DNA from 2 places in the Agrobacterium sp. DKPNP3 genome. Region 2 is predicted to be linked to the other one. Evidence: predicted binding sites of a transcription regulator. Region 2 holds the regulator's gene; the other holds the start of a gene.
The links. The regulator PhoB, encoded in region 2, activates phosphate uptake and scavenging genes when phosphate is short. The targets are predictions, from matches to a motif close to TGTCATNNANCTGTCAT.

Region 1 (4,378 bases), on a different contig from region 2:
GCAGACTGGCAGGAGATCACCACCCAGAACGGAACATAGAAGCTTTCGCCAAGATGCCCCTGGCTGAAAAGCAGCACGGCGATGATGCCCATGGTTTTCTGGGCATCATTGCCGCCGTGGCCCAGCGAGTAAAGCGAGGCGGAAATGAACTGCATCACGCGGAAGGTTCGGTCGACGGCAAACGGCGTTTGCCGCACGAAAAGCCATGACACGGCCAGTACGAGAATGAGCGCCAGAAAGAACCCGATGGCCGGCGACATGAAGATCGCGCCAACTGTCTTCAATAGGCCTGACCAGACGATGGAATTAAAGCCCACCTTGGCAAGGCCGGCCCCGACGAGGCCGCCGATCAAGGCATGCGACGAGCTGGACGGTATGCCGAAAACCCAGGTGACGATGTTCCAGACGATAGCGCCGATGAGGGCCGCAAAGATGACTTGCGGTGAGACGATGGCCGGATCGATGATGCCGGTGCCGAGGGTCTCTGCCACATGCAGGCCGAAGAAGAGAAAGGCGATGAAATTGAAGAACGCCGCCCACGCGACTGCATATTGCGGCCGCAGCACGCGCGTCGAAACGATGGTGGCGATGGAATTGGCGGCGTCGTGCAAGCCGTTCAGGAAGTCGAAGAACAGTGCGATGGCAATGAGGCCGACAAGCAGCGGCAGAGCGAGTGCGACATCCATCACACGTTCTCGATCACGATGCCGCTGATCTCATTGGCCACATCCTCGAACCGGTCGACAACCTTTTCGAGTTCGCCATAGATTTCGCTGCCGATCATGTAGGCCATTGCATTGCCGGTCGCACCATGGCGGCGGAAGAGATCCTTCAGCCCCTGATCATGGAGCTCGTCGGAGCGGCCCTCGACCCGCGTCACCTCTTCGGCGATCGCCGACAGGCGTTGCGCGTTCGCACCGACCTTGTTGAGAAGCGGGATTGCCTCCGCGGTCAGTCCAGCTGCACGCACGATCTCATGGCCCATCTCTTTCATAAGCGGGTCGAACTCGCTCTGTTCGAAAAGCCTGATTGTCTTGACGGTCTTGTGCATCATGTCGATGGCATCATCCATCGACTGGATGAGGTCCTTGATGTCGCCACGATCGAATGGCGTGATGAAGCTGCGTCTAACGGCAAGAAGCACATCGCGGGTAATGTCATCAGCCTGATGTTCGAGCGCAACGATCAGCTCACAGTTCTTGTCGACGTCTGTCCCGCTCAGCAATTGGTCAAGGGCTTCAGCCGCTTTGATGACGGTTTCGGAATGTTTGCTGAACATGTCGAAGAAACGGTCCTCGCGCGGCATCAGCTTGCGAAAAATACTCATCATGCGAATTGGCCCTCAATGGCGCTATATTAGTTGTCGGGGGTGATTGTCATAAAACTGTCATAAATCCACGCGGGGCATTGATGCAACCCGGAAAATCAGCACTATCAACGGATATGAAATCATCAAAGAAGCGCCGCAAATCCCGACCGGCTCGTCCACTGACCTTACTCCAGCAACTGGCTGCGGTTCCCGAAAAGCTCTTCACCGGCGCTTTTCGGCAGCAATATGCCGCCTTGTGCTTCCGTTATGCCGCCGATGGCGAGGGCGTTGAGATTTTGCTGGTCACCTCCAGGACCAGCGGCCGGTGGATCATTCCGCGTGGCTGGCCGATGAAACGCAAGAAGCCGCACCAGGCAGCGGCGATCGAAGCGTGGGAAGAGGCGGGCGTGCGCGGCCGCGTCAGGAAGGACGCCGTCGGCCGCTATACGTATCTGAAAATGCTCGATAACGGCGATGTCGTCCCCTGCATGGTGGATGTGTTTCAGATCGAAGTGACTGAGGCTGACGCCAGTTTTAAGGAACGCGGACAACGCGTCTCGGAATGGGTGCGCCCCGATGAAGCGGCAAGGCGTGTCCGGGATATTGAACTGAAATCACTGCTGGTCGATTTCCGCCCGAAAGGCAAGAGGAAACGAGAAAGCGGCGGAAAGCTGTAAGCCGCAAGCTGCCGTTCCACCTATATCGCCAGCAGCCGAAAGAGGCGGATCAGAATCGCCTGTTGTCTCGGCTTTGTGTGGCCCGCTCTGGCGAGCTTCATCGGGTAGGGACGGCTCCGCCCTGAACCTTCTGCAGTCCACAGTCGCGAACGATCTCCGCAATATGGGAAAATTGCGCCGAAAGCGGATTGCTCCTGCGCCACACCATGCCGATTGTGCGTGATGGACACGGCTCCGCCAGCCGGAACACCGAGACGGAGGATTGCCGCGTCTCCATATCGACGGCCATCTGGGGAATGAGGGTCACGCCTATTCCGGCACCAACCATCTGAACAAGTGTCGAGAGCGAACTGCCTTCCATCAGCACCCGTGGCGGCGCGTTCGTGGTGCTGCAAAAAGAAAGGGCCTGGTTGCGGAAACAATGACCCTCCTCCAAGAGCAAAAGCCGCATTTCGCCCAGCTTGTCAGCGCTCGGTACCGGCATTCCCTCGTCCTCGGAAGGACGTACCAAAATGAATTCTTCCGAAAACAGCGGAACCTCCTCAAGCGCTGGTTCCGAGACGGGCAGGGCAACGATCGCCATGTCGAGCCGGGCTTCGAGCAAGTCCTCAATAAGCTTCTGCGTCACGGCCTCACGCGGCCGAGCTTCCAAGTCCGGATAATGGCGGGTCAGCGTCTTGATGACCTGCGGCAACAGATAGGGCGCGACCGTCGGGATGACCCCGATCCGCAGCCGACCGCTGAGCGGTCCCTGACCGGCGCGCGCCAGATCCTGCAATTCATCCACAGAACGCAGGATCGACCGCGTACGCTCGGCAAATTCTTCACCAAGGGTGGTCAGCCTGATCTGGCGGCTGCCACGCTCGACAAGCGGCGCACCAATCAATTCCTCCAGTTCCCGGATCTGCAAAGAAAGTGCAGGCTGAGAGATGGCGCACGCTTCCGCCGCGCGCCCGAAATGGCCGATCTTTGCCAAAGAGTCAAAATAACGGAGGTGTTTCATCGATAGGGTAATCATAAGCTCAGGATATCGGAGCCTTTAGAATATACAATTGGAAATTATGGAACCCGACTGTTAGTCATCTTCGTGACAGAAAGAAGATGTAGCTGTGAGAGATCACTAGCGCTGTCGTCGGCCTCTTGCAGATGGCGGCTGCTGCATGTGTCGAGTTGACTGTTACGATTAATTGTAAAACCCATCGGAGGGCGAAATGGACGCAACTTCTAAACCGGCTGGTAAATGTCCCGTCATGCATGGAGGCAATACGGCTTCCGGTAAATCGGTGACCGAGTGGTGGCCGAATGCGCTGAACCTCGACATCCTGCACCAGCACGACACCAAGACCAACCCGCTTGGAACCTCCTTTAACTACCGCGAAGCCTTAAAGACGCTCGACGTCGAGGCACTCAAAGCCGATCTGCGCGCCCTGATGACAGACAGTCAGGACTGGTGGCCGGCCGACTGGGGTAGCTATGTCGGCATGATGGCGCGCGTGACCTGGCATGCGGCCGGCTCCTATCGCGTCACAGACGGTCGCGGTGGCGCCAACACCGGAAACCAGCGTTTTGCGCCTCTCAATTCCTGGCCTGACAATGTTAACACCGACAAAGGGCGCCGCCTGCTCTGGCCGATCAAAAAGAAATACGGCAACAAGATTTCCTGGGCGGATCTCATCGCTCTTGCCGGCACTATTGCCTATGATGTTGCAGGTCTGAAGACCTACGGTTTCGCCTTCGGCCGCGAAGATATCTGGGCTCCGGAAAAAGACACCTACTGGGGTGACGAAAAAGAATGGCTGGCGCCGAGTGATGGCCGTTACGGCGACGTGACCAAGCCAGAGACGCTTGAAAATCCGCTCGCCGCCGTGCAGATGGGCCTCATCTACGTCAATCCGGAAGGCGTGAACGGCAAGTCCGATCCTATGGCGACCGCAGCACAAATGCGCGAGACCTTTGCCCGCATGGGCATGAACGACGAGGAAACCGTCGCCCTTACCGCTGGTGGTCATACCATTGGCAAGTCGCATGGTAACGGAAGCGCTGCAAACCTCAGCCCCGATCCGGAAGCCGCAGGCCCTGAATTCCAGGGGCTTGGCTGGATGAACACCAAGGGGCGCGGTATTGGCCGTGACACTGTTGTCTCGGGGATCGAAGGCGCGTGGACGAGCCATCCGACCAAGTGGGACAACGGCTTTTTCGACATGTTGTTCAAGCATGAGTGGACGTTGACGCACAGCCCGGCTGGCGCATCGCAATGGGCGCCAATCACCATCGCTGAAGAAGACAAGCCCGTCGATGTCGAAGACGCTTCGATCCGCACCATCCCGATGATGACCGATGCCGACATGGCTTTGAAGGTCGATCCAATCTATCGCGAGATTGCGCTGAAGTT
Region 2 (4,378 bases):
AAACTGTCCCATGCTCGCGAGCCCCGGCAAAGAGGCCCGCCCTTTAGTGTTTTCTCAGGCGATTTTCGCCTGTTTTGCGGTCAGGGATGCGGCGGCCGCTTCCACGCGCGCCAGACCCTCACGGGCCTCCTCCGCGGTGGTGACGAGCGGCGGCAGGAGACGGATGACATTGTCACCCGCCGGTACACCAAGCAGATGTTCCGCACGCATGGCCTGGAGCAATTCACCTGAGGGGATCCTCGCCTTGATGCCGAGAAGCAGGCCTTCGCCGCGAATTTCCTCGATCACGTCGGGGTAACGATCCTTCAATGAGGCAAGCCCCTGGCGGAACACAAGCGCGACATCACGAACATTGTCCAGAAAGCCGTCAGCAAGAACAACATCAAGGACCGCATTGCCGACGGCCATCGCCAGCGGATTGCCGCCATAGGTCGTGCCGTGCACACCCGCCGTCATGCCGGAAGCAGCTTCGGCCGTTGCGAGGCAGGCGCCAAGCGGGAACCCGCCGCCGATACCCTTGGCAACCGCCATGATATCGGGCGCGACGCCGGTGTGCTCATAGGCGAAAAGCTTACCCGTACGTCCGACGCCGGTCTGAACCTCATCGAAGATCAGCAGCATGCCATGCTCGTCACAGAGCGAGCGCAGCAGTTGCAGGAATTCCTTCGCCGGCGCGCGGATGCCGCCCTCGCCCTGAATGGGCTCGATCAGCAGCGCTGCTGTTTCGGCCGTGATGGCGGCCTTCAGCGCATCGACGTCACCGAAGGGAACCTGATCGAAACCTTCGACCTTGGGACCGAAACCTTCGAGATATTTCTGTTGGCCACCGGCAGCGATCGTCGCCAGCGTCCGGCCATGGAAGGCGCCTTCAAAGGTAATGATGCGAAACTTCTCAGGATGGCCCTTGGAATAATGGTAACGGCGTGCGGTCTTGATCGCACATTCCAGCGCTTCCGCGCCGGAATTGGTGAAGAAAACCTTGTCGGCGAAGGTTGCTTCCGTCAGACGCTTGGCAAGCTTTTCCTGGCCCGGCACTTCATAGAGGTTGGAGACGTGCCAGACCTTTTCGGCCTGCGTCTTGATCGCCTCCACAAGGTGCGGATGGGCATGGCCCAGCGAATTCACAGCCACGCCAGCCGCAAAATCGAGATATCGCTCGCCGCTTTCCGTGTACAGCCAGACGCCCTCGCCTCGCTCAAAACGCAGGGGGGCTCTTGCAAATGTATCGAACAATGGCGCGGCGGCTTCGGCCATGGCTGTATCACTCCTTGCGCAAATGCGCTGTAAGACGGTTGTCAATAGGCTCTTAGGGTTATCCCTTGCCTGAAAATCAAAAATGCCGCCTCGCGGCGGCAGGGGCACTATTGTCACTTCGCTTGCCGATGTCAACAAAAGTCCGTATTCCCTAGGGTTCTCAAGCCCTAGTAGGTGGCTGGGCGCCAGACCCAAGGTGTTGCCTTTCTGACTCAACCCGCCAGCAAGTTGGGGAAAACCGCAAAATCGATTCGAGATGATTCCCGCGACTCTTGCCACGGAGTCTGCGTGGCACTAGGTTAATCGCTAATTACTAGACTGCAATGCGGCGGAACTAGTCACCAAAAATCAGGCAGAAACCACACTCGCGGCACTCCCGCGAGACGGAGAGGGATTCTGCCAAAAATACACGCGAAAAGCGGAGAAGCGGCATGAACTGGACAGACGAACGGGTCGAAAAGCTCAAGAAATTGTGGTCCGAGGGACTTAGCGCCAGCCAGATAGCAGCGCAGCTGGGCGGTGTTAGCCGCAACGCCGTCATCGGCAAGGTCCACCGTCTCAACCTGCCGGGTCGCGTCAAGGCTGGCGGTCCTGTCACTTCGGCGCGCACAGCGCCCAAGCGGACTGCTGCCCCTGCCCCTCGCGCGGCGAATTTTGCTGGCCGCGTCAACGCTGCACCGGCCCGGATCCTGACGCGTTCCAACGCCGCGACCGCCCTTCAGGAAGAGGTCGGCATCGAGACCGCGGAAGTTCTCGATTACGTTCCTTCCAGAAACGTCGTCACGCCAATCTCCCGTCGTCTGACGCTGACGGAACTGACCGAGCGCACCTGCAAATGGCCGGTCGGCGACCCCTTGAAAGACGATTTCCATTTCTGCGGCTGTGAAGCGCTGGAATCTTCGCCCTATTGCAAGTTCCATGCGAAACTCGCCTATCAGCCGGTAAGCGAGCGCCGTAAGGCTTGAGTGTTGCGGCACGCATTCGACACTCAAAAACTACGGGCCTTCGGGCCCGTTTTTTTGTGACAAAACCAGAGCGGATCGGGATCAACCACAACAAAAGACCCGACACCAATCCGGTTTCGGGCCTTTTGTTTTTCGCGGAAAATTACTTTGATGGAACGCGCCAGTCGGATGGCATCCGCTCAGGCTTCCATGGAATAGCCGGCGCCGCGCACCGTGCGGATGACATCCTGCATGTGCGAAAAATTAAGCGCCTTACGCAGGCGTCCGACATGCACGTCGACGGTACGCTCATCGACGTAGATATCATGGCCCCAGACACCATCGAGCAATTGCGAACGGGAGAACACCCTGCCCGGAGAGGTCATCAGGAATTCCAGAAGGCGAAACTCCGTCGGACCGAGACGCACTTCACGGCTTTTGCGGTGAACGCGATGCGTCTCGCGATCCAGTTCGATATCCCCGCATTTCAGCACCGAAGACAGAACCTCGGGGCGGGCCCGGCGGAGCATGGCCTTGACGCGGGCCATGAGTTCCGGCGTGGAGAACGGCTTGACGACATAATCGTCCGCACCCGTTGCGAGGCCACGAACACGTTCGCTTTCCTCGCCGCGAGCCGTCAGCATGATGATGGGCAGGCGTTCCGTTTCCGGCCGCATTCTGAGCCGACGGCAAAGCTCGATACCGGATACACCAGGCAGCATCCAGTCTAGAATGAGAAGATCGGGGGTACGTTCCTGAAGCCTGATTTCCGCCTCGTCACCACGGGGTATCGTGTCGACATCGTATCCCTCAGCCTCGAGATTGTAACGAAGAAGGACGCTGAGCGCTTCCTCATCTTCCACAACTGCAATCTTGGGCACCATATGCTGAACTCCGCAAGGCTTTGCCTGTCTCTTACTCGGTCACCGAACCGAGCGTGTTGGAACTGTCGTCCTTCGGACGCTCGCCCTCCGGCTGGCTGCCGGTGGTCATGTAATAGATTGTCTCGGCGATATTGGTGGCATGGTCGCCGATGCGCTCGATGTTCTTGGCGCAGAACAGAAGATGCGTGCAGGTCGTGATATTGCGCGGGTCCTCCATCATGTAGGTCAGAAGCTCGCGGAAGAGCGAGGTGTACATGGCATCGATTTCCTCGTCGCGCTCGCGGATGGCATTGGCCTTCTCGGCGGAGCGGGTCGAATAGACGTCGAGGACTTCCTTGAGCTGCACCAGCGCCAGTTCCGACAGGTGTTCGAGACCACGGGCAAGCTTGCGCGGCACGCCGGTGCCGGCAACCGCAATCACGCGCTTGGCCGTGTTCTTGCCAAGATCGCCCACACGCTCGAGATCGGCTGCAATACGCAGCGTGCCGATGATTTCACGAAGGTCTGCCGCCATCGGCTGGCGCTTGGCGATGGTGACGATTGCCTTGTCGCCGATCTCACGCTCGGCGTGATCGAGGATGGTGTCGTCAGAAATGACTTTCTGCGCCAGCGCGGCATCCGAGTTCACGAGCGCCCGCACGGCGTCGGCACACATCTGTTCGGCAAGGCCACCCATTTCCGAAATACGGCGTGTGAGGAATTTCAACTCCTCATCATAGGCGGACATGATATGCGAATGGGTCGTTGTCTGGTTCACGGTCTAGTCCTCCGGCTTGGCCTGCAGGCCGTGCCCGGAGCGGGACACGGCAGCGGCACCAGTCTTGTTCGGTTTCTTTGAAGCGCCGGCCTGTATCAGCCGAAGCGGCCCATGATGTAATCCTGCGTGCGCTGATCATCCGGATTGGTGAACATCTTGTCGGTTTCGTTTTCCTCAACAAGATGACCAAGGTGGAACATGGCGGTGCGCTGGGAAACACGCGCCGCCTGCTGCATGGAGTGCGTGACAATGACGATGGTGTAGTTTGTCCGCAGCTCGTGGATCAGTTCCTCGACCTTCGCGGTGGCAATCGGGTCCAGCGCCGAGCAGGGCTCGTCCATCAGGATCACTTCCGGGCTGACGGCGATCGCACGGGCGATGCAAAGGCGCTGCTGCTGGCCGCCGGAAAGGCCCGTGCCGGACTCATGCAGACGGTCCTTCACCTCGTTCCATAGACCGGCTCGCTGGAGGCTCTGCTCAACGATCTGGTCCATATCCGCCTTGTTGCGGGCGAGCCCGTGGATCCGCGGGCCGTAGGA

Region 1: ACUTJJ_RS06480 (DUF47 family protein) is a predicted target of PhoB. The motif match lies at 1,375-1,391, and genes of this name have one in related genera.

The regions. Positions count from the first base shown of each region.
Region 1 covers NZ_JBQYSN010000014.1:67,102-71,479, forward strand. The annotation lists gene ACUTJJ_RS06475 (inorganic phosphate transporter) at 1-686, opposite strand, end outside; gene ACUTJJ_RS06480 (DUF47 family protein) at 686-1,330, opposite strand; gene ACUTJJ_RS06485 (NUDIX hydrolase) at 1,444-1,986, shown strand; gene ACUTJJ_RS06490 (hydrogen peroxide-inducible genes activator) at 2,084-3,004, opposite strand; gene katG (catalase/peroxidase HPI) at 3,198-4,378, shown strand, end outside.
Region 2 covers NZ_JBQYSN010000006.1:36,243-40,620, reverse strand. The annotation lists gene ACUTJJ_RS03115 (aspartate aminotransferase family protein) at 55-1,254, opposite strand; gene ACUTJJ_RS03110 (GcrA family cell cycle regulator) at 1,686-2,219, shown strand; gene phoB (phosphate regulon transcriptional regulator PhoB) at 2,399-3,082, opposite strand; gene phoU (phosphate signaling complex protein PhoU) at 3,114-3,809, opposite strand; gene pstB (phosphate ABC transporter ATP-binding protein PstB) at 3,935-4,378, opposite strand, start outside.